4 regions of the Bradyrhizobium sp. CCGUVB14 genome follow, and region 1 is predicted to be linked to each of the others. Evidence: predicted binding sites of a transcription regulator. Region 1 holds the regulator's gene; each other region holds the start of a gene.

Region 1 (5,250 bases):
GCACCAACCGCGTCACGGCGTTCATCGGACCGTCGGGCTGCGGCAAGTCGACCCTGCTGCGCATCTTCAACCGGATGTACGACCTCTATCCGGGCCAGCGCGTCTCCGGTCAGCTGATGCTCGACCAGACCAACATCCTCGATCCCAAGCTCGACCTCAATCTGCTGCGCGCCCGCGTCGGCATGGTGTTCCAGAAGCCGACGCCGTTCCCGATGACGATCTACGAGAACATCGCCTTCGGCATCCGTCTCTACGAGAAGATCTCGAAGTCGGAGATGGACGACCGCGTCGAGAAGGCGCTGCGCGGCGGCGCGCTGTGGAACGAGGTCAAGGACAAGCTGAACGCCTCCGGCCTGTCGCTCTCCGGCGGCCAGCAGCAGCGCCTCTGCATTGCCCGCACCGTCGCGGTGCGGCCCGAGGTGATCCTGTTCGACGAGCCCTGCTCGGCGCTCGATCCGATCTCGACCGCGAAGGTCGAGGAGCTGATCCAGGAGCTGTCCGAGAATTACACGATCGCGATCGTGACCCACAACATGCAGCAGGCGGCCCGCGTCTCCGACAAGACCGCCTTCATGTATCTCGGCGAGTTGATCGAGTTCGACGACACCAGCAAGATCTTCACGTCGCCGTCCGACCGGCGCACGCAGGATTACATTACCGGCCGGTTCGGCTGAGGAGACAGGACATGGGTTCTGAACATACCGCAAAGGCCTTCGACACCGACCTCCAGGAGCTCACGCGCCTGGTTGCCGAGATGGGCGGCATCGCCGAGCGCATGATCGTCGATTCCGTCGACGCGCTGATCCGCCGTGATATCGCGCTCGGCCAGCGCGTCGTCACCATCGACGCCGAGCTCGACGCGCTGCAGAAGAAGATCGAGGAACGCGCCGTGCTCACGATCGCGCGCCGCCAGCCGATGGCGGTGGATCTGCGCGAAATCGTCGGCGCCATGCGCGTCGCGACCGATCTCGAACGCATCGGCGACCTCGCCAAGAACATGGGCAAGCGCGTCGCGGCGCTGGAGACGGATTTCCATCCGCTCAAGCTGTTCCGCGGCCTCGAGCACATGACCGACCTCGTGCAGCAGCAGGTCAAGTCGGTGCTGGACGCCTATGCCGCGCACGATCTGCCGGCGGCGATGGCGGTGTGGAAGGGCGACGAGGAAGTCGACGCCATCTGCACCTCGCTGTTCCGCGAGCTCCTCACCTATATGATGGAGGACCCGCGCAACATCTCGTTCTGCATCCATCTGATGTTCTGCGCCAAGAACATCGAGCGGATCGGCGACCACGCCACCAACATTGCCGAGACCGTGTTCTACATGATCGAAGGCCAGGCCATCACCGACAAGCGACCGAAGGGCGACATGACGACCTTCGCCACCACGGTCCCCAATACTTGAATCCTTAAGGAGCGACGACCCAATGGGCGCACGCATTATGGTGGTTGAAGACGAGGAAGCTCTCACCGAGCTCCTCCGCTACAACCTCGAGGGCGACGGCTATGACGTCGAGACGGTGATGCGCGGCGACGACGCCGACACCCGCCTCAAGGAGCACATCCCCGATCTGATCGTGCTCGACTGGATGCTGCCGGGGCTTTCCGGCATCGAGCTGTGCCGCCGGCTGCGGACGCGGTCCGACACCAAGCAGCTGCCGATCATCATGCTCACCGCGCGCGGCGAGGAGAGCGAGCGGGTGCGGGGCCTTGCGACCGGCGCCGACGACTACATCGTCAAGCCGTTCTCGGTGCCCGAGCTGCTGGCCCGGGTGAAGGGTCTGCTGCGGCGCGCAAGTCCCGAGCGGCTCGCAACCGTGCTCGCTTTCGGTGACATCGAGCTCGATCGCGAAAAGCGCCGCGTGGCGCGCTCGGGCCGGCCGATTGATCTCGGCCCCACCGAATATCGCCTGCTGGAGTTTTTCCTGGAGCACCCCGGTCGTGTGTTCTCGCGCGAGCAGCTGCTCGACAGCGTCTGGGGCCGCGATATCTATATCGACGAGCGCACCGTCGACGTGCATATCGGTCGCCTGCGCAAGCTGCTCAATCTTGGTCGCGAGCAGGATCCGATCCGCACGGTGCGCGGTGCGGGCTATGCGCTCGATGACCGGTTTGCGAAGGCCGAGCAGGCCTAAGGCTCTTGCAAGCAGACAAAATAAAAAGCGCGCTGGATGGCGCGCTTTTTTATTTCCCCGGTCGTCCCGGCCTTGTGCCGGGACGAGGTTAACTGGATGCGCTTACCGCGTGCCCGGCTTCGCCGGCGCGCGCCGCCGATCCGCTGCCGGCTGATACGCCACCCGCGAGTGCTGGGCGCAGTAGGGCAGGCCGGAGAGCGCCTTGCCGCCGCAGAAGAAGAAATCCGGGCTCGAGGGATCGCCGACCGGCCAGTGGCAGGTCGCCTCGTTCAATTCGAGCAGCGACAGCCGCTGGCTCATCGGCACCACGTTGTCGTAGGTGACCGGTTCAGCCTCGACTTCGACCTCGAAGGCCTGCGCCAGCGCGGTATTGCCACGCGCGATGGGCCTGCTCACCCGCATCATGTGCTGCGCCGGACGCGCCTTGCGCGGCCGCGGAGCTGCCGAGGACGGGCTCTTGGCGCGGCCCGACAGGCCGAGCCTGTGCACCTTGCCGATCACGGCGTTGCGGGTGACATTCCCAAGCTCAGCGGCGATCTGGCTGGCCGAAAGTCCGGCCTCCCAGAGCTTTTTCAACTGCTCGACGCGATCGTCGGACCAGGTCAAAACCGTCATTGTAACCTTTCCTTCGCCGCGCGCCTGCCATCCTGGGGCGGCACGACGAATGCCTAAGCTTCGAAAAACCCGTGCCGCCAGAATCCCTTAAGGTTCGCCGGGCGCAATGAGCCGCCCGAACGTTTACGCCGGTACATGAGGACTTTTGGGATCAGAACCGCTGCACGAGATGTCGTATCTGACAAGGCAAACGCTACAATATGGCGTGACTCACGCGCAAGAGTCCGACGACTCGCTTCCACATGTTCCGTGGCCAAAAACCCGCAAATCCGGCACCGCAAGACTACGGAATCAGCGTTTCGCGGGGCTTTCCGGGCGGCATTGACACCATTGGTGCCAGGCATAAGATGGCGATGCGTGCCGCCCTTAAAAGGCGGCACGTTTCGTTTTCCGGACCAATGATGCGCTGCGCAACGCACGCTCAGGCCGTCCGAAACATCCAAAGAGACCATCATGACCAACAGCGCAGCACCGCATTTGCTCCCCGTTTTCGCCAGGGCCGACATCGGTTTTGAGCGCGGTGAAGGCGTCTGGTTGATCGCGACCAATGGCGATCGCTATCTCGATTTCACCTCGGGCGTGGCAGTGAATGCGCTCGGCCATGCCCATCCTGCGCTGGTCAAGGCTCTGCAGGAGCAGGCGACAAAACTCTGGCACATGTCGAACCTGTTCCAGAGCCCGGATGGTGAGAAGCTCGCGGCGCGTCTCTGCAACGAGAGTTTTGCCGACTTCGTGTTCTTCTGTAATTCCGGCGCCGAAGCGCTGGAGGGCGTGATCAAGCTCGTCCGCCACCATCACTTCTCCAAGGGGCATCCGGAGCGCTACCGCATCATCACCTTCGAGGGCGCCTTCCACGGCCGCACGCTGGCGACGCTGGCTGCGACCGGCTCTGCAAAATATCTCGAAGGCTTTGGCCCGCCGATGGACGGTTTCGACCAGATCCCGCACGGTGACATCGAGGCCGTGAAGAAGGCGATCGGTCCGCAGACCGCCGGTATCCTGATCGAGCCGATCCAGGGCGAGGGTGGCGTGCGTTCGGCGCCTCCCGGCTTCCTCAAGGCGCTGCGTCAGCTCTGCGACGAGAAGGGCCTGCTGCTCGCCTTCGATGAAGTGCAGACCGGCATGGGCCGCACCGGCGATCTCTTCGCCCATCGGCGCACCGGCGTCACGCCTGACGTGATGTCGCTGGCGAAGGCGCTCGGCGGCGGCTTCCCGATCGGCGCGGTGCTGGCGACCGCGGAAGCGGCCTCCGGCATGGGGCCCGGCTCGCACGGCTCGACCTTCGGCGGCAATCCGCTGGCGATCTCGGCCGCGAACGCAGTGCTCGACGTCATGCTCAAGCCCGGCTTCTTCGACCATGTGCAGAAGATGTCGCTGCTGCTGAAGCAGAAGCTTGCCTCCGTGATCGACCGTCATCCCGATGTCGTCAGCGAAGTTCGCGGCGAGGGGCTCCTGATCGGCATCAAGGCCGTGGTGCCCTCCGGCGATCTGGTCGCAGCGCTTCGCAACGAAAAACTGCTCACCGTCGGGGCCGGCGACAATGTCGTGCGCTTCCTGCCGCCCTTGATCGTCACCGAAGCCGAGATCGAGGACAGCGTCGGGCGGCTCGAACGCGCCTGCACTGCGCTGACCGGCAACAAGCGGGCGGCAAGCTGATGAGCAAGACGCCGAAGCACTTCCTGGACATCAACGAGCTGCCGCTGTCGGAGCTCAAGAGCATGCTCGCGGCCTCCTCCGCCATGAAGGCGAAGCAGAAGGCACATCAGCCGGTCAGGCCGCTCGAGGGCAAGACGCTGGCGATGATCTTCGAACGCCCGTCGACCCGCACGCGGGTGTCGTTCGACGTCGCCATGCGCCAGCTCGGCGGCGAGCCGATCATGCTCACGGGTGCCGAGATGCAGCTCGGCCGCGGCGAGACCATTGCCGACACCGCGCGCGTGCTGTCGCGCTATGTCGACGCCATCATGATCCGCATCCTCAATCACGAGGCGCTGCTGGAGCTCGCTGCGAATGCGACCGTGCCCGTGATCAACGGCCTGACGCGGCGCTCGCACCCGTGCCAGGTGATGGCCGATCTCATGACCTACGAGGAGCATCGCGGCCCGATCGAAGGTCGCACCGTGGCCTGGACCGGCGACGACAACAACGTGCTGGCGTCCTGGGCTCATGCCGCCGAACGTTTCAAGTTCAACCTCAATGTCGCGACCCCGCCGGAGCTCGCTCCGAAGAAGGTGATGCGCGACTTCATCAAGGCCACCAACGCGCCGATCGTGCTCGGCACCGATCCCGAGGCCGCGGTGAAGGGCGCCGATTGCGTCGTCACCGACACCTGGGTGTCTATGGGCGACAAGGAAGGTGAGCACCGTCACAACGTGCTCAAGCCCTACCAGGTCAATTCGAAGCTGATGTCGCTGGCCAAGCCCGACGCGCTGTTCATGCACTGTCTGCCCGCCCATCGCGGCGAGGAGGTCACCGACGAGGTGATCGACGGCCCGCAATCGGT
Region 2 (5,250 bases), 3.4 Mb from region 1:
TTGCCGGGATTGATCGCGGCGTCGGTCTGGATGAAGAACTGGTAGTCGGTGATGCCGACCTGCGTGCGCGCCAGCGCCGAGATGATGCCGTGGGTCACGGTCTGGCCGACGCCGAAGGGGTTGCCGATCGCCATGACGACGTCACCCACCATCAGCTCATCCGAATTGGTGAATTCGAGCGCCGGAAATTTCTCCTTGGTATCTTTCAGACGCAGCACCGCGAGATCGCTGCGGGAGTCCTTCAGCACGATTTCGGCCTCGAACTCGCGCTTGTCCGACAGCGACACCTTCACCTGGTCGGCGCCCTCGATGACGTGGACGTTGGTGACGACGAGCCCGGAGGCATCGACGATGACGCCCGAACCGAGCGACCGCTGCACCTGCTCCTGCTGCTGGCCGCCGCCGAAGAAGCGGCGGAAGATCGGGTCGTCCAGCAGCGGATTGCGGTTCTGCACCACCTTGGCGGCATAGACATTGACGACGGCCGGCTGCACCCGCTGCACGATCGGTGCATAGGACAGCCGGAGCTCGGCCGGCGACGACGGGACGCGACGGTCCTGCGCCGCAGCAGGATTGAAGTGGGCCGAAAAGGCTATGCACAATGCCGTGACGATGGCGGTCCAGTTCGCTCGAAACATTCCTACCTCTTGGAAAAGACGCCGGAATATAGGCGTGTTCGCCCCCCAATAGAAGGGCGCCGGGCGGCAATATTCAGCCCCTTACCAGTGTGGCCGGGACGCAAGCTCCGCGTGCAAAATGACAATTTGGGAGGCGCCGCACATTGGCATGATGCACGTCATCTTGCATGCTGCCCAATGGCGGATTCGGCTGCGGCGAATTTGCATCAGGCGGAACCATTGCAGCCGTGGCGCGCCGTCGCGGGACAGTCATCGATCCTTCTTAGGCTCTCCCGTTACGACTTGGGGAAGTTGGTCTAACCGATGGAGTGGTGACGTGAGCAGGACAAGAATGACAGCCGCCGCGATTGGTCTCGCGGGCGCGCTGGCGGCCTCGCAGGCCCAGGCACAATCAGCAAGCAACAGCGATCAGGAGATCGCGCTTCTGAAGCAGCAACTGAAGATGCTGGAGCAGAAGCTCGACAAGCTCCAGAACCAGACCGCCGCGAATACGGCGGCCGCGGCAAAGACGAGGGCAGAGGCGAAGGCTGAAGCAAAGGCCGAGGCGCGCTCGGAGGCGAAGGCGGTCGTCGCCAACGCAAATGCAGCCATTCCGGTCAAGGGGCCAGTCGCTCCGTCCGGCGTCGTTGTGACGATGCCGAACAACCGCCCGACTATCTGCACCGCAGACGAGCAGAACTGCGTGGCCATCACGAGCCGTGTGCACTGGGATGTCGGCGGTTACAACTACCGTCCCAACACGGCAGCGACGACGCCGCAACAGCTCGACAACGGCGAGAACCTCCGCCGTGCGCGCATCGGCGTCGTCGGCAAGTTCTTCGGCGACTGGAACTATGCCCTGATCTACGACTTCGGCGGCTCGGCCGACGGCTTCGGCGGCGCGGCGGCCGGCTCACTGCCAGGCGGAGGGACATCGGGCGTCGAAAATGCCTATCTGAGCTACACCGGTCTCAAGCCGTTCGGCGGCAAGATGGCGATCGAAGCCGGTATCATGGATATCGCCTGGACGATGGACGAATCCACCAGCTCGAACGACATCATGTTCATGGAACGTGCGTCGGCCGGCATCATCGCGCAAAACATCGCAGCCGGTGACTTCCGTTCCGCCGTCGGCACCCGCTGGTGGAATGACCAGCTCTGGATGGGCGCCTATGTCACCGGACCGACCACGGGCCAGATCCACTCTGCGTCGAGCGTCACTCCGCCCGGCTCCAGTGAGCAATATGGCGCGGTCGCGCGCATCGCCGGCAACCCGATCAATGGCAACGGCTACTCGGTGCATATCGGCGCGGACGCGGAATGGCTGATCCAGCCGCCGCGCAATCTGGTGACGCAAGCGCAGACGCTCACGCTCAGTGACCGGCCGGAGCTTAGGATCGATCCGACCACGCTGATCTCGACCGGCGCGATCGCCAACGTCTCCGGGGCTCAGGTCTACGGCGTCGAGGCGGCTGCGACCTATGGCTCGTTCATCGCACAGGGCGAATATTACTGGTTCAACGTCGACCGCACCGCCAATACGGGCCTGCCGCCGTTCGGCGCGTCGAGCCTGAAATTCGACGGCGGCTACGCGCAGGTCGGCTACGTCCTGACCGGCGAGAGCCGTGCCTACAATGCCGCGAACGCCGCCTATGGCGGGATCAAACCGGCCAATCCCTTCTCACTGGCCGGCGGCGGCTGGGGTGCCTGGGAAATCGCCGGACGCGTGAGCACGATGAACCTGAACGATCAGCTCGCGACCGCAGCCGGCATCGCGGGTGGACGCCAGACCATCTACACCGCCGCGCTGAACTGGTACGTCAACAACAACGTCCGCTTCATGCTCGACTATCTGCATGGCGACATCTCCAAGCAGGCGAGCGCCGTCTCCGCGGTAAACACGGGCTCGACGTTCAACGCGATCGCAATGCGTACGCAGGTCGCATTCTGACCTGACGTGACGTTCTGACGAAAAGCGCCGGGAGCGGCACAGGCCGCTCCCGGCGTAATAGTATCCAACCGGATACTATGTTCCCGAACTTGCAGTACTTGCCAAACAGGAGCCGGGGCGACAGTTAGAGCGGCAGGCGAATACGCCATCTGATGGAGACAAGCCATGAAGGCCGTCGGCTACAAAAAATCGCTTCCGATCGAGGATCAGGACGCGCTGATCGATTTCGAGACCACCAAACCCGAGCCCAAGGGGCGCGATATCCGCGTCGCGGTGAAGGCGATCTCGGCCAATCCGGTCGATTACAAGGTGCGCAAGCGCGCCGCCCCGCCCGAGGGCGAGACCAAGATCCTGGGTTATGACGCGGCCGGCGTGGTCGATGCGGTCGGGCCCGAGGTCACGCTGTTCAAGCCCGGCGACGAGGTGTTTTACGCGGGCTCGATCCTGCGCCAGGGCACCAATTCCGAATTCCACCTGGTCGACGAGCGCATCGTCGGCAACAAGCCGAAATCGCTCTCGTTCGCCCAAGCCGCCGCCCTTCCCCTCACCTCCATCACCGCCTGGGAGTTGCTGTTCGACCGGCTCGGCGCGGTTCCCGGCAAGAGCGTCGATCCACGCACGCTTCTCATCACCGGCGGCGCCGGCGGCGTCGGCTCGATCCTGATCCAGCTCGCGCGCCGCCTCACCGGCCTCACGGTGGTCGCGACCGCGACCCGACCGGACTCACAGAAATGGTGTCTCGATCTCGGCGCGCATGCGGTGATCGACCACGGCAAGCCGATGAAGGAACAGATCGAAAAGCTCAAGCTGCCGCCGGTCGCGCTGGTGGCGAGCCTCACCTTCACCGACCAGCACTACAAGAGCATCGCCGAGTTCATGGCGCCGCAGGGCCGGTTCGGCCTGATCGACGATCCACCCGAGTTCACTATGGGCACGTTCAAGGGCAAGGCGATCTCGGTGCACTGGGAATCGATGTTCACGCGCTCCTCGTTCCAGACACCCGACATGATTGCGCAGCATCATCTGCTCAACGACGTCGCCGATCTCATCGACAAGGGCGTGCTGCGCACCACGCTCGACCAGACCTTCGGCACGATCAACGCAGCCAACCTCAAGCGTGCGCACGCGTTGCTCGAGAGTGGCAAGTCGCGTGGCAAGATCGTGCTGGAGGGGTGGTAGCGACGGTCTCGTAGGTCGAGTTCCCGTAGGGTGGGCAAAGCAAAGCGTGCCCACGCACTGCAACATTCGGTCAGAGATGGTGGGCACGGCGCAAGCGCGCCTTTGCCCACCCTACGATTTCTATTGTTGTCTCACGATCCCGGACAACGCCGACAACAGCCGGTCGATCTGCTCATCCGTACCCACGGTGATCCGCAGATAATCCGAGATGCGCGCTGCGGAAAAATGGCGGACGATCACCGCCTGCTCCCGCAGCGCCGCCGCAAGCGCGGCACCCTGATGCGCGGGATGGCGCGCGAAGACGAAGTTCGCCAGCGACGGTAGCACCTCGAAGCCGGCAGCCTTCAGTCCGCGGGTCAGCCGCTCCCTGCCCTCGATCACGCGACCGCGGCTCTGCTGGAAATAGACGTCGTCCTCCAGCGAGGCGATCGCGCCCGCCTGGGCAGGCCGGCCGAGCGGATAGGAATTGAAGCTGTCCTTCACACGCGTCAGCCCACCGATCAGATCGGCGTCGCCGATCGCATATCCGACCCGAAGCCCGGCCAGCGCGCGCGATTTGGACATGGTCTGCACGACCAAGAGATTCCGATGCGACGCCACCAACGGAATTGCGGTCTCGGCGCCGAAATCGACATAGGCCTCGTCGACGACCACAGGCACATCCGGATGCTGCTCCAGCAGTGTCGTGATCTCGGCGCGAGACAGCGCGATTCCCGTCGGCGCGTTCGGATTGGGGACGATGATCGCGCCGGCCGGCCTGCGATAATCGGCGATGCGGATCTGCATGGCCTGGTCGAGCGGCACGGCCTCGTAGGCGATGCCGAACAGGCCGCAATAGACGGGATAGAAACTGTAGGTGATATCGGGAAACAGCAGCGGCGCATCATGCTTCAGCAGCGCGACGAAGGCATGCGCCAGCACCTCGTCCGAGCCATTGCCGACGAACACCTGCTCGGGTCTCACGCCATGATACCCGGCCAGGGCGGCCCGCAGCGCGGTCGCCTGCGGGTCCGGATAAAGACGCAGCGTGTCGGCTGCCACGTCGCGGATCGCCTCCAGCGCACGCGGAGACGGACCGAGCGGGTTCTCATTGGTGTTCAGCTTGACCAGATCCGCCATGCGCGGCTGTTCGCCCGGCACATAGGGCTTCAAATCGTGCGTCAAGCTGCTCCAGAAACGGCTCATTTTCCTTCCTCCTCACGCGGACGCGTCGCCCGCTCGACGAAGCCTTTTGCGAGCGCGTGATAGATACCTTCCTCGCAGATCATTCGCGAGACGAAATGCGCGATCAGCGCGGCCGCCATCAACGGCACGACCATGCCGTGATTGTCGGTCATCTCGGTCACGATCACGAAGGCGGTGATCGGCGCCTGCACCACGCCGGCAAAATACGAGACCATGCCGAGCAGCATGATCGCACCGAGCGGCGCGTCGTGGAACAACGCCGCGATGTTGCAGCCGATGCCGGCTCCGATGGCCAGCGAGGGCGCGAAGATGCCGCCC
Region 3 (5,250 bases), 8.5 Mb from region 1:
TCGCCGGCGCGCGCCTGCGCATCGGCGCGGGCCAGGCCGCCAGCGATCAAGGGCTCTGCGACGACGTCGATGGTTGCAACGCGCGGCACCGCCCGCAAAAACTGACTGACATAGCCGATGGTGGCGCGGCGGACGTTGAGCACCTGGCGCGGCTCGGCGGTGGCGAGGTCGATCACCTCACCGCGATGGCGGATGCCGATGCGGCCGGAGTCACAGCGGTAATTGCCGAAGATCATCTTCAGGATCGAGGATTTGCCGGCGCCTGATGGCCCCGACAGCACGACGCATTCGTCGGGCTCGACATGGAAGGTCACGCCGCGCACCACGGGCAATTCGATCCCGCCCTGCAGGTGCATCGTGAAGGTCTTGTTGGCGTCGGCGACATCGATCATGGCGGTCATCGGAGAGCTCATGGCGGCAGAATCGAGGAAACGAGGAGTTGCGTGTAGGGCTCGCGCGGATCGTCCAGCACCTGGTCGGTGAGGCCGGTCTCGATGACGCGGCCGCCCTTCATCACCATCACGCGATGCGACAGCAGGCGTGCAACCGCGAGATCGTGGGTGACGATGACGACCGCGAGGTGCAGTTCGGCGACGAGATTGCGCAAGAGATCGAGCAGGCGGGCCTGGACCGACACATCGAGACCGCCGGTTGGCTCGTCCATGAAGACCAGCCGCGGACCTGTGACGAGGTTACGTGCGATCTGGAGGCGCTGGCGCATGCCGCCCGAATAGGTGCGCGGTGCATCGTCGATGCGCGCGACGTCGATCTCGACACGGGTCAGCCAGTCGGAAGCGCTCTCGCGAATGCGGCCATAGTGATTCCAGCCGACCGCCATCAGCCGCTCGCCGACATTGGCGCCGGCGGAGACCGCCATGCGCAGACCCTGCGCCGGATCCTGATGCACGAAACCCCAATCGGTGCGGAACAGCAGGCGACGCTCGGCTTCGCCAAGCGCGGCAAGATCGCGGGTGACGCCGTCGCGCATGCGATAAGACACCTGCCCGCCGCTCGCCGCGAGCTGGCCCGACAGCAATTGCAGCAGCGTCGACTTGCCGGAGCCGGATTCGCCGACGATCGCCAGCACTTCGCCGGGATAGAGGGAGAACGACACGTCGCGGCAGGCGGCAATGCGGCCGTAGGACTTGCTGAGGGTATCAGCGACCAGCAGCGGCTGATCGGTTTCGAGCAGATCCTGGTCAGCCATTTGCTTTCCCTTGTGCCTCTCCCTGCGCCTTGTCCTTGTACGGCGCAGCGCTCATGCTGCCGTGATGGCCGGCGGCCTGGCGGCCCTCGCAATAGTCGGTGTCCGAGCAGACGAACATGCGGCTGCCCTTGTCGTCGGTGACGATCTCGTCGAGGTAGGAATTTTCGGCGCCACACAACGCGCAGGGCGCGTTGAAACGGTACGGCTCGAACGGATGATCCTCGAAATCGAGCGACACCACCTGGGTGTAAGGCGGGATCGCATAGATGCGCTTCTCGCGGCCGGCGCCGAACAATTGCAACGCCGGGCAATTGTCCATCTTGGGATTGTCGAATTTCGGCGTCGGCGACGGGTCCATCACGTAGCGCGCGTTCACCTTCACCGGATAGGCGTAGGCGGTCGCGATGTGGCCGAAGCGGGCAATGTCCTCATAGAGCTTCACATGCATCAGGCCGTATTCGGCGAGCGCGTGCATGCGGCGCGTCTCGGTCTCGCGCGGCTCGAGGAAGCGCAGGGGTTCCGGGATCGGCACCTGGAAGACCAGCACCTGGTTCGCATGCAGCGACGCCTCGGGGATGCGGTGGCGGGTCTGGATCACGGTCGCATCTTCCGTCGACGTCGTCGTCGCGACGCCGGCGGTCTTGGCGAAGAATTTGCGGATCGAGATCGCGTTGGTGGTGTCGTCGGAGCCCTGGTCGATCACCTTCAGCACGTCCTGCGGTCCCAGGATCGCGGCCGTGACCTGTACGCCGCCGGTGCCCCAGCCATAGGGCATCGGCATCTCGCGACTGGCGAACGGCACCTGATAGCCGGGGATTGCGATCGCCTTCAGGATCGCGCGGCGGATCATCCGCTTGGTCTGCTCGTCGAGATAGGCGAAATTATAGGCGGGCGCGTTCATTCCGCGGCCTCCTTCATGGCATCGGGCGCGTTGGCATCAGGTGAGGCTTCGGCAAATTCCTTGCGCAGCTTGCGGAGCAGTCCGAGCTCGGACTGGAAGTCGACATAATGCGGCAGCTTCAGATGCTCGACGAAGCCGGTCGCCTGGACGTTGTCCGAATGCGACAACACGAATTCTTCATCTTGCGCAGGGGCTCCGACTTCTTCGCCGAGCTCGCGGGCGCGCAACGCCCGGTCGACCAGCGCCATCGACATGGTCTTGCGCTCGCTCTGGCCGAAGGCGAGGCCGTAGCCGCGCGTGAAGCACGGCGCTTCCGTCGCCGAGCCCTTGAACTGGTTGACCATCTGGCACTCGGTGAGCTCGATCGCGCCGAGCGGCACGGCAAAGCCGACGTCTTCGGCGGCGAACTCGACCTCGACCTCGCCGAAGCGGATCTCGCCGACGAAGGGATGATTGCGGCCATAGCCGCGCTGGGTGGAGTAGCCCATCGCCAGCAAAAACCCTTCGTCGCCACGCGCGAGATTTTGCAGGCGCAGGTCGCGATCGGCCGGGAAGTTCAGCGGTTCGCGGGTGAGATCACCGACGCTGGCGCCGTCTTCCGTCTGCGGCGAGGTCTCGATCAGCCCGTCGCGACCCAGAATGTCCATGACGCGCGGCGTCGCCGCAGTTGACGCCTCTGATGTCGCCGGCGCTTCCGGCACAAAACCTTCAGCGAGCGAGGGATCGAGCAGGCGGTGCGTGTAGTCGAAGGTCGGACCCAGGATCTGGCCGCCCGGAATGTCCTTGAAGGTCGCAGACACCCGCCGCTGCACACGCATCGCAGCGGTATTGACGGGCTCGCTGGTGCCGAAGCGCGGCAAGGTGGCGCGGAAGGCGCGGACCAGGAAGATCGCTTCGATCAGATCGCCGCGGGCCTGCTTGATCGCGAGCGCTGCCAGCTCGCGGTCATAGAGCGAGCCTTCGCTCATGACGCGGTCGACGGCGAGCCCGAGCTGTTCCGAGATCTGGTCGAGCGAGACTTCCGCGACGCGTTGGTCGCCGCGCCGTGCATTGGCCAGCAGGCGATGGGCGTTCTCAATGGCGCGTTCGCCGCCTTTGACTGCGACATACATGCGTCAGACTCCCATGCTCGTAACGCGGGTCGTGCGCGGGATCGCGACCACAGCGTCATCGGCGACCAGAACCACGTCGATGCCGCGCGGAAACAGCGTCTCGTTGAACCGCAGCTGGTCAAACAGGTCGAAGGGTTTGAACGACGCCTGCAGCGTCGCGACACCGTCGATGCCGGGGCCGCGCAGCTCGAAACTCGGACCTGAATCCAGGCTCTCGACCTGAATGATCACTGTGGTCGATCGGTCAGGATATTCGTTGGTGCCGAGCGCAAAACGCTCCAGCGGCGGCAGCAACACTCCGTCGCTGATCAGCGCAAAAGCCGCGATGGAAGAATCCTGGATCACCGGCGCGCCGGTGTGGAACTTGAGCCATTTCAGGACGTCGGAGCTTTCCGACATCCGCGCATCGAGCCAGAGCGGCATGTCGTGGTCGAACAGCGTCAGCGCGATCGCGGCGGTGCCGCGCATCATCGGGCCGGCCGTTCCCGCCATCGGCACGATGCGCTGGACCGCGCCCGGTCGCGCCATCGCATCCATGACCGAGCGAAAGATCGATTGCGCCGACAACACCTTGTCGACGAACCCCGGCGGCAGTTCCGCAATCGTGGTCATGGCCTCACCCCTCACCGCGCACCATGGTGTAGAAATCAACCTTCGTCGCGGCGGTCTCTTCCGCCGCGCGGCTGCGCCGAATCATAAGCTGCTCGCGCAACGGCGCGATAACGTCGCGCTCCACCAGCCCACCAAAATCGCGAGACTGCACCAGCGCGTCGCACAACGCGATCAGCCGCGCCTTCTCGCCGTCGCGCCCGAGCGTGTAGCCGAAGCCGACCTCGCCGCTCGCAAGCCGCACCGCGGCGCGCGACACCGTCGCTTCGCCGAGATTGAACGGCGCGCCGTCGCCGCCGACCCGGCCGCGCAGCATCACCAGACCGTTCTCGGGCTCGCGCAGATCCTGATGACCGGGCAAGGGAATCGTGCGGAGGCGGGCGGCGATCTCGCCCGCCTCCGCGTGCGCCAGCACGGCCATGGCGGCCTGGCGCTGGGCTTGCTGGATGTTGTGTTGGGTCACCGGATCCACCGACCGTTTTGACAGAACTTGCCGAATTCAAGTTGTCTATGATAATAGACAACTTGATACGGAAGCGCCATGACTGTTTCGTGACAAGCGTGTGATTTTCGGGCTAGGCTGACCGCCGACATGAGCATGCAGGACACCGCCTCTTCAGGCGTCGCATTGTGGCGCCTCGTTGCCGACGGCATCGAGCGCGGCATCGCCGACGGCCGTTTTGCCGCAGGCGACAAATTGCCGGGCGAAATGGAAATCGCCGAAACCTATCGCGTCAATCGTCACACCGTGCGGCGCGCGCTGGCGGCGCTGGCGGAGCGTGGCATCGTGCGCGCCGAGCGCGGCAGCGGAACCTATGTCGAGGCGCAGAAGCTCGCTTATCCCTTGCGTTCGCGCACCCGCTTCTCCGAGATCGTCGGCGCCGACGGCCGCGAGCCGCATGGCCAGATGATCGAGGCATCAGACGATGTGGCGACCCGCGAGCTCGCGCGAGAGTTGGGATTGAAGACCGGCGCGCCGCTGGTGCGGATCGAGGCCATCCGCCTCGCCGACCGCACGCCGATCTGCGTCTCCACGACCTGGCTGTCGGCAGAGCTGTTTCCGGGCGCCGGCACGGTATTTGCCGCCACGCGCTCGATGACGAAGATGCTCGAGCATTACGGGATCCGCGACTACCGCCGCGGCGCCACCCGGATCACCGCCGGCATCGTCGACGCCACCGACGCCGCTCGGCTCGATCTACCGCTGGGGCGGCCTATCCTGGTGGTTGACGCGACCGACCTCGATCTCGAGGGCAAACCGCTGGTGACGAAGCACTCACGGTTCGCCGCGGAGCGGGTGGAGTTTTTGGTGGAGCCGTAGGGCTCTCTACCAATCCGGCCTCGTAGGGTGGGCAAAGGCGCGACAGCGCCGTGCCCACGATCTTTCCAAGATTCGAGAGAATGGTGGGCACGCTTCGCTT
Region 4 (5,250 bases), 9.4 Mb from region 1:
CTGAAGCCGCAACCGGCGCAATGAGCGGACTGCGCGTCATCGATCTCACGCGCGTGCTCGGCGGCCCCTACTGCACCCAGATTCTCGCCGACCACGGCGCCGACGTGATCAAGGTCGAGCCGCCCGCGGGCGACGAGGTGCGCGACTGGGGCCCTCCCTTCCACGACGACGACGCGGCCTATTTCGTCGGCATCAACCGCAACAAGCGCTCGATCGGGCTCGATCTGGCCTCCGAGGGCGGCCGTGTCGTGCTGCTCAAGATGCTGGAGACGGCCGACGTCCTGATCGAGAATTTCAAGCCGGGCACGCTGGAGAAATGGGGCATCGGCAACGATGTGCTTAGCAAGAAATATCCGCGTCTCGTGCATTGCCGGATCTGCGGCTTCGGCGCCGACGGCCCGCGTGGCGGCAATCCCGGCTATGACGCGATCATCCAGGCCATGACCGGCATGATCGCGGCGACCGGCTCGCCCGAGAGCGGCCCGATGCGGATCGGCGTGCCGCTGGTCGACATCACCACCGGGCTCTATGCGGCGATCGGCATCCTGATGGCACTGTCCGAGCGGCAGCGCTCCGGCAAGGGTCAGTTCCTGGAGACGACGCTGTACGAAACCGGCCTCGCCATCATGCATCCGCACACCGCGAATTATTTCATGCATGGCAAGCCGCCCGGCCTCACCGGCAACGAGCACCCGAACCTCGTGCCGTACGCGATCTTCCCGACCAAGACCGACAACATCTTCATCGGCGTCGGCAATGACGGCACCTTCCGTAAGCTCGCCAAGGAGATCGGCAAGCCCGAGCTCGGCACCGATCCGCGCTTTGCCCGCAACAAGGACCGCATCGCCAATCGCGACGCGCTGCGCGCCGAGCTTGCCGCGGTGTTCAGCCAGCACGAGGCCGAACCGCTGTGCAATCGCCTGCTGGCCGCAGGCCTGCCCGCAGGTCCCGTGCAGAAGATCGACCAGGCGTTGACCAACCCGCACACGATCGCGCGCGGCGATGTCATCGAGAAGGACTGGTACAAGGGCGTGGCCTCGCCGATCCGGCTCGATCGCAGCAAGCCGAGCCTGCGCCGCCTGCCGCCGAAGTTCAGCCAACACTCCCAGGAGGTGTTGGGTGAGTTCGGCTACTCAAAGGCGGAGATCGACGCGATGGTCGCGAACGGCGTCGTCTGCGGGCCCGAGCGCAAGCGCTAGGGCCCAGCCTCCGCGCATCCAACGGGTGATGCCGCACTGCGGCGCGGGCACATGTGTGCACCGCGAACGGAGGAGGCTGCCCGCGCCGTGTTCGCCTATTTGATGGCTTCCCTTTTCCAGCGCTTGCCGCTTTCGTTTCGGCCGCTTACACAGTCATGTGAACGTCATAAGGCGCTGCTAGCGCAAGCGCTTCTTTTTGACGGCCAAGAGAACGGCCAAGGGAGGTTACTTAATGGCTCTTCGACATTTTGGAGCGGCTGCCGCTGTTGCATTCGCGGTCGGCATGACGGCTTCGCCGGCGCTGGCCGTGACTGAAATCCAGTGGTGGCATGCGATGACGGGCGCGAACAACGACGTCATCGTCAAGCTCGCCAACGACTTCAATGCGTCGCAGAGCGACTACAAGGTCATCCCGACCTACAAGGGCAGCTATCCCGACACCATGAACGCAGGCATCGCCGCCTTCCGCGCCGGCAACGCCCCGCACATCATGCAGGTGTTCGAAGTCGGCACCGCGACCATGATGGCCGCGACCGGCGCCGTGAAGCCCGTCTACAAGCTGATGGCCGACGCCGGCGAGAAGTTCGATCCGAAGAACTATCTATCCGCGATCACCGGCTATTATTCGACCTCGAAGGGCGAGATGCTGTCCTTCCCCTTCAACTCGTCGTCGACCGTGATGTGGGTCAACCTCGACGAACTGAAAAAGGTCAACGCCGAGATCCCGAAGACCTGGCCCGAAGTGTTCGAGGTCGCCAAGAAGCTGCACGACAACGGTCATCCGACCTGCGGCTTCTCCAACTCCTGGGTCACCTGGGTCAATCTCGAGCAGCTCTCCGCGTGGCACAACGTGCCGCTCGCCAGCAAGGCCAACGGCCTCGACGGCTTCGACACCAAGCTCGAGTTCAACGCGCCGCTGCAGGAGAAGCATCTCGAGAAGCTGGTCGAGCTGCAGAAGGACAAGACCTACGACTACGCCGGCCGCACCAACCAGGGCGAAGGCCGCTTCACCTCGGGTGAGTGCGCGATCTACCTGACCTCGTCGGCCTTCTTCGGCAACGTCAAGGCGCAGGCCAAGTTCAACTTCACCGCCGCGCCGATGCCGTATTATCCGGACGTCAAGGGCGCGCCGCAGAACTCGATCATCGGCGGCGCTTCGCTCTGGGTGATGGGCGGCAAGTCGGCCGACGAATACAAGGGCGTCGCCAAATTCCTGACCTTCCTCTCCGACACCGATCGTCAGGTCTACATCCACAAGGCCTCGGGCTATCTGCCGATCACCAAGGCCGCTTATGAGAAGGCCAAGGCCGAGGGCTTCTACAAGGATCAGCCCTATCTCGAGACCCCGCTGCTCGAGCTGACCAACAAGGAGCCGACCGAGAATTCGCGCGGTCTGCGCCTCGGCAACATGGTCCAGCTGCGTGACGTCTGGTCGGAAGAGATCGAGCAGGCGCTGGCCGGCAAGAAGACCGCCAAGCAGGCGCTCGATGCCTCCGTCGAGCGCGGCAACACGATGCTGCGCCAGTTCGAAAAGACCGCCGCAAAATAAGGCGAAGGCGCCGGCGGGCCGCACGATCGGCGGCCCGCCGGCACCACCCCATCATGCAAAAGCAAGCGATTTTCCAATCAAAGCTGCTGCCGTATGCGCTGGTTGCGCCGCAACTCGCGATCGTTCTGATTTTCTTCTACTGGCCGGCCGCGCAGGCCGTCATCCAGTCCTTTCTGCTGCAGGATGCTTTCGGCCTCTCGACCAGCTTCGTCTGGTTCGAGAATTACGTCGAGCTGTTCAGTGATCCCGCCTATTTCGAGACGGTCGTCCGGACCTTCTTCTTCTCGTTTGCGATCGCGGCGTCCTCGCTCTCCGTGGCACTGCTGCTCGCGGTGATGGCGGACAAACCGTTGCGCGGCGGCGCGGTCTATCGCACGCTGCTGATCTGGCCCTATGCCGTGGCGCCGCCCGTGGTCGGCGTGCTCTGGGTCTTCATGCTGCATCCCTCGCTCGGCGTGCTCTCGCGCTATCTGCGTGCCGCCGGCATCGAATGGAATCCGCTGCTCGACGGCAACCAGGCCGCGACGCTGGTCATCCTCGCCGCCGCCTGGAAGCAGATCTCCTATAATTTCCTGTTCTTCCTCGCGGGTCTCGCGGCCATTCCGAAGAGCGTGCTCGAGGCCGCCGCGATCGACGGCGCGCGCCCGATGCGCCGGTTCTGGACCGTGACCTTCCCGCTGCTGTCGCCGACCATCTTCTTCCTGCTGGTCGTCAACATCGTCTACGCCTTCTTCGACACGTTCGGCATCATCGACACCATGACGCGCGGCGGTCCCGGCAAGTCGACGGAGACGCTGGTCTACAAGGTCTACAATGACGGCCTGATCGGCGGAAACCTCGGCAGCTCCGCGGCTCAGTCGGTGATCCTGATGGTCATGGTCATCGTGCTGACCGGCATCCAGTTCCGTTTCGTCGAACGCAAGGTGACCTACTGATGGTCGAGCAAGAGGGCTTTCGACGCTACGTCGCCCACATCGTCCTCTGGATCGGGATCGCGATCGTCGCCTTCCCGGTCTACGTCGCCATCGTCGCCTCGACCCAGGACAACGCGCTGATCGCCAACGGGCAGATGTCGCTGTTGCCCGGCGGCCATTTCTTCGAGGTCTACTACCAGACCATCTTCGTCGGCACGAGCGGCACGACCCGCGAGCCGGTCGGCAACATGATGCTGAACTCGCTGGTGATGGCGCTGGCGATCGCGATCGGCAAGATCGCGATCTCGATCATCTCGGCCTATGCGATCGTCTATTTCCGCTTTCCCTTCCGGATGCCGATCTTCTGGATCATCTTCATCACGCTGATGTTGCCGGTCGAGGTCCGCATCTATCCGACCTACAAGATCGTCGCCGATCTGCACATGCTCGACAGCTATGCCGGCCTCGCACTGCCGCTGATCGCATCGGCCACCGCAACGCTGCTGTTCCGCCAGTTCTTCATGACCGTGCCGGATGAATTGCTGGAGGCCTCGCGGATCGACGGCGCCGGCCCGTTGCGCTTCTTCTGGGATACGCTGCTGCCGCTGTCGCGCACCAACATGGCCGCGCTGTTCGTGATCCTGTTCATCCTCGGCTGGAATCAATATCTCTGGCCGCTGCTGATCACCACGCGCGACGACATGCAGACCATCCAGATCGGCATTCGCAAGATGATGACCACCAACGATGCGCTGACCGAATGGCCGATCGTGATGGCGACCGCCGTGCTGGCCATGCTGCCGCCGGTGTTCGTCGTCGTCGCCATGCAGAAATTGTTCGTGCGCGGCCTGGTCGAGACGGAGAAGTAGAGAGTCATGGCCAACGTCACCCTGCGCAACGTCCGCAAGACCTATCCCGGCGGCTTCGAGGCCATCAAGGGCGTCAACGTCGATGTCGGCGACGGCCAGTTCTGCGTGCTGGTCGGCCCCTCCGGCTGCGGCAAGTCCACGCTGCTGCGCATGGTCGCGGGGCTCGAGACCGTCACCGGCGGCGAGATCGACATCGGCGGCAAGGTCGTCAACCAGGTCGAGCCCGCCGATCGCGACATCGCGATGGTGTTCCAGAACTACGCGCTCTATCCGCATATGAGCGTGTTCAACAACATGGCTTACGGCCTGCGCAATCGCGGCATGAAGGAAGCCGAGATCAAGACCCGCGTCGAGGAAGCCGCGCGCGTGCTCGAGCTCGCGCCGATGCTGGAGCGCAAGCCGCGCCAGCTCTCCGGCGGCCAGCGCCAGCGCGTCGCCATGGGCCGCGCCATCGTGCGCCAGCCAAAGGTGTTCCTGTTCGACGAGCCGCTGTCGAACCTCGACGCCAAGCTCCGCATCTCGATGCGCGTCGAGATCCGCAAATTGCAGCGCCGGCTCAACGTCACCTCGATCTACGTCACCCATGACCAGCTCGAGGCGATGACGCTCGCCGACATTCTGGTCGTGATGAACGGCGGCCAGGTCGAGCAGGTCGGCAATCCGCTGGCGATCTACGAGAAGCCGGCCACGACCTTCGTTGCGTCCTTCATCGGCGCTCC

What was found. The regulator PhoB, encoded in region 1, activates phosphate uptake and scavenging genes when phosphate is short. The targets are predictions, from matches to a motif close to TGTCATNNANCTGTCAT.
Region 2: the regulator PhoB is predicted to act here: its motif matches at 886-902, upstream of NLM32_RS28785 (OprO/OprP family phosphate-selective porin).
Region 3: the regulator PhoB is predicted to act here: its motif matches at 4,371-4,387, upstream of phnF (phosphonate metabolism transcriptional regulator PhnF).
Region 4: the regulator PhoB is predicted to act here: its motif matches at 1,351-1,367, upstream of ugpB (sn-glycerol-3-phosphate ABC transporter substrate-binding protein UgpB).

What each region holds. Positions count from the first base shown of each region.
Region 1 is NZ_JANADS010000001.1:9,482,958-9,488,207, reverse strand. Features, by position in the region: gene pstB (phosphate ABC transporter ATP-binding protein PstB) at 1-674, shown strand, start outside; gene phoU (phosphate signaling complex protein PhoU) at 686-1,402, shown strand; gene phoB (phosphate regulon transcriptional regulator PhoB) at 1,425-2,132, shown strand; gene NLM32_RS44420 (GcrA family cell cycle regulator) at 2,235-2,747, opposite strand; gene NLM32_RS44415 (aspartate aminotransferase family protein) at 3,201-4,403, shown strand; gene argF (ornithine carbamoyltransferase) at 4,403-5,250, shown strand, end outside.
Region 2 is NZ_JANADS010000001.1:6,131,658-6,136,907, forward strand. Features, by position in the region: gene NLM32_RS28780 (DegQ family serine endoprotease) at 1-638, opposite strand, end outside; gene NLM32_RS28785 (OprO/OprP family phosphate-selective porin) at 955-2,568, shown strand; gene NLM32_RS28790 (zinc-binding alcohol dehydrogenase family protein) at 2,734-3,747, shown strand; gene hisC (histidinol-phosphate transaminase) at 3,868-4,932, opposite strand; gene NLM32_RS28800 (chloride channel protein) at 4,929-5,250, opposite strand, start outside.
Region 3 is NZ_JANADS010000001.1:986,053-991,302, reverse strand. Features, by position in the region: gene phnL (phosphonate C-P lyase system protein PhnL) at 1-401, opposite strand, end outside; gene phnK (phosphonate C-P lyase system protein PhnK) at 410-1,207, opposite strand; gene NLM32_RS04700 (alpha-D-ribose 1-methylphosphonate 5-phosphate C-P-lyase PhnJ) at 1,200-2,108, opposite strand; gene NLM32_RS04695 (carbon-phosphorus lyase complex subunit PhnI) at 2,105-3,220, opposite strand; gene phnH (phosphonate C-P lyase system protein PhnH) at 3,224-3,832, opposite strand; gene phnG (phosphonate C-P lyase system protein PhnG) at 3,837-4,301, opposite strand; gene phnF (phosphonate metabolism transcriptional regulator PhnF) at 4,422-5,150, shown strand.
Region 4 is NZ_JANADS010000001.1:115,893-121,142, forward strand. Features, by position in the region: gene NLM32_RS00510 (CaiB/BaiF CoA-transferase family protein) at 1-1,199, shown strand, start outside; gene ugpB (sn-glycerol-3-phosphate ABC transporter substrate-binding protein UgpB) at 1,432-2,748, shown strand; gene ugpA (sn-glycerol-3-phosphate ABC transporter permease UgpA) at 2,802-3,683, shown strand; gene ugpE (sn-glycerol-3-phosphate ABC transporter permease UgpE) at 3,683-4,531, shown strand; gene NLM32_RS00530 (sn-glycerol-3-phosphate import ATP-binding protein UgpC) at 4,538-5,250, shown strand, end outside.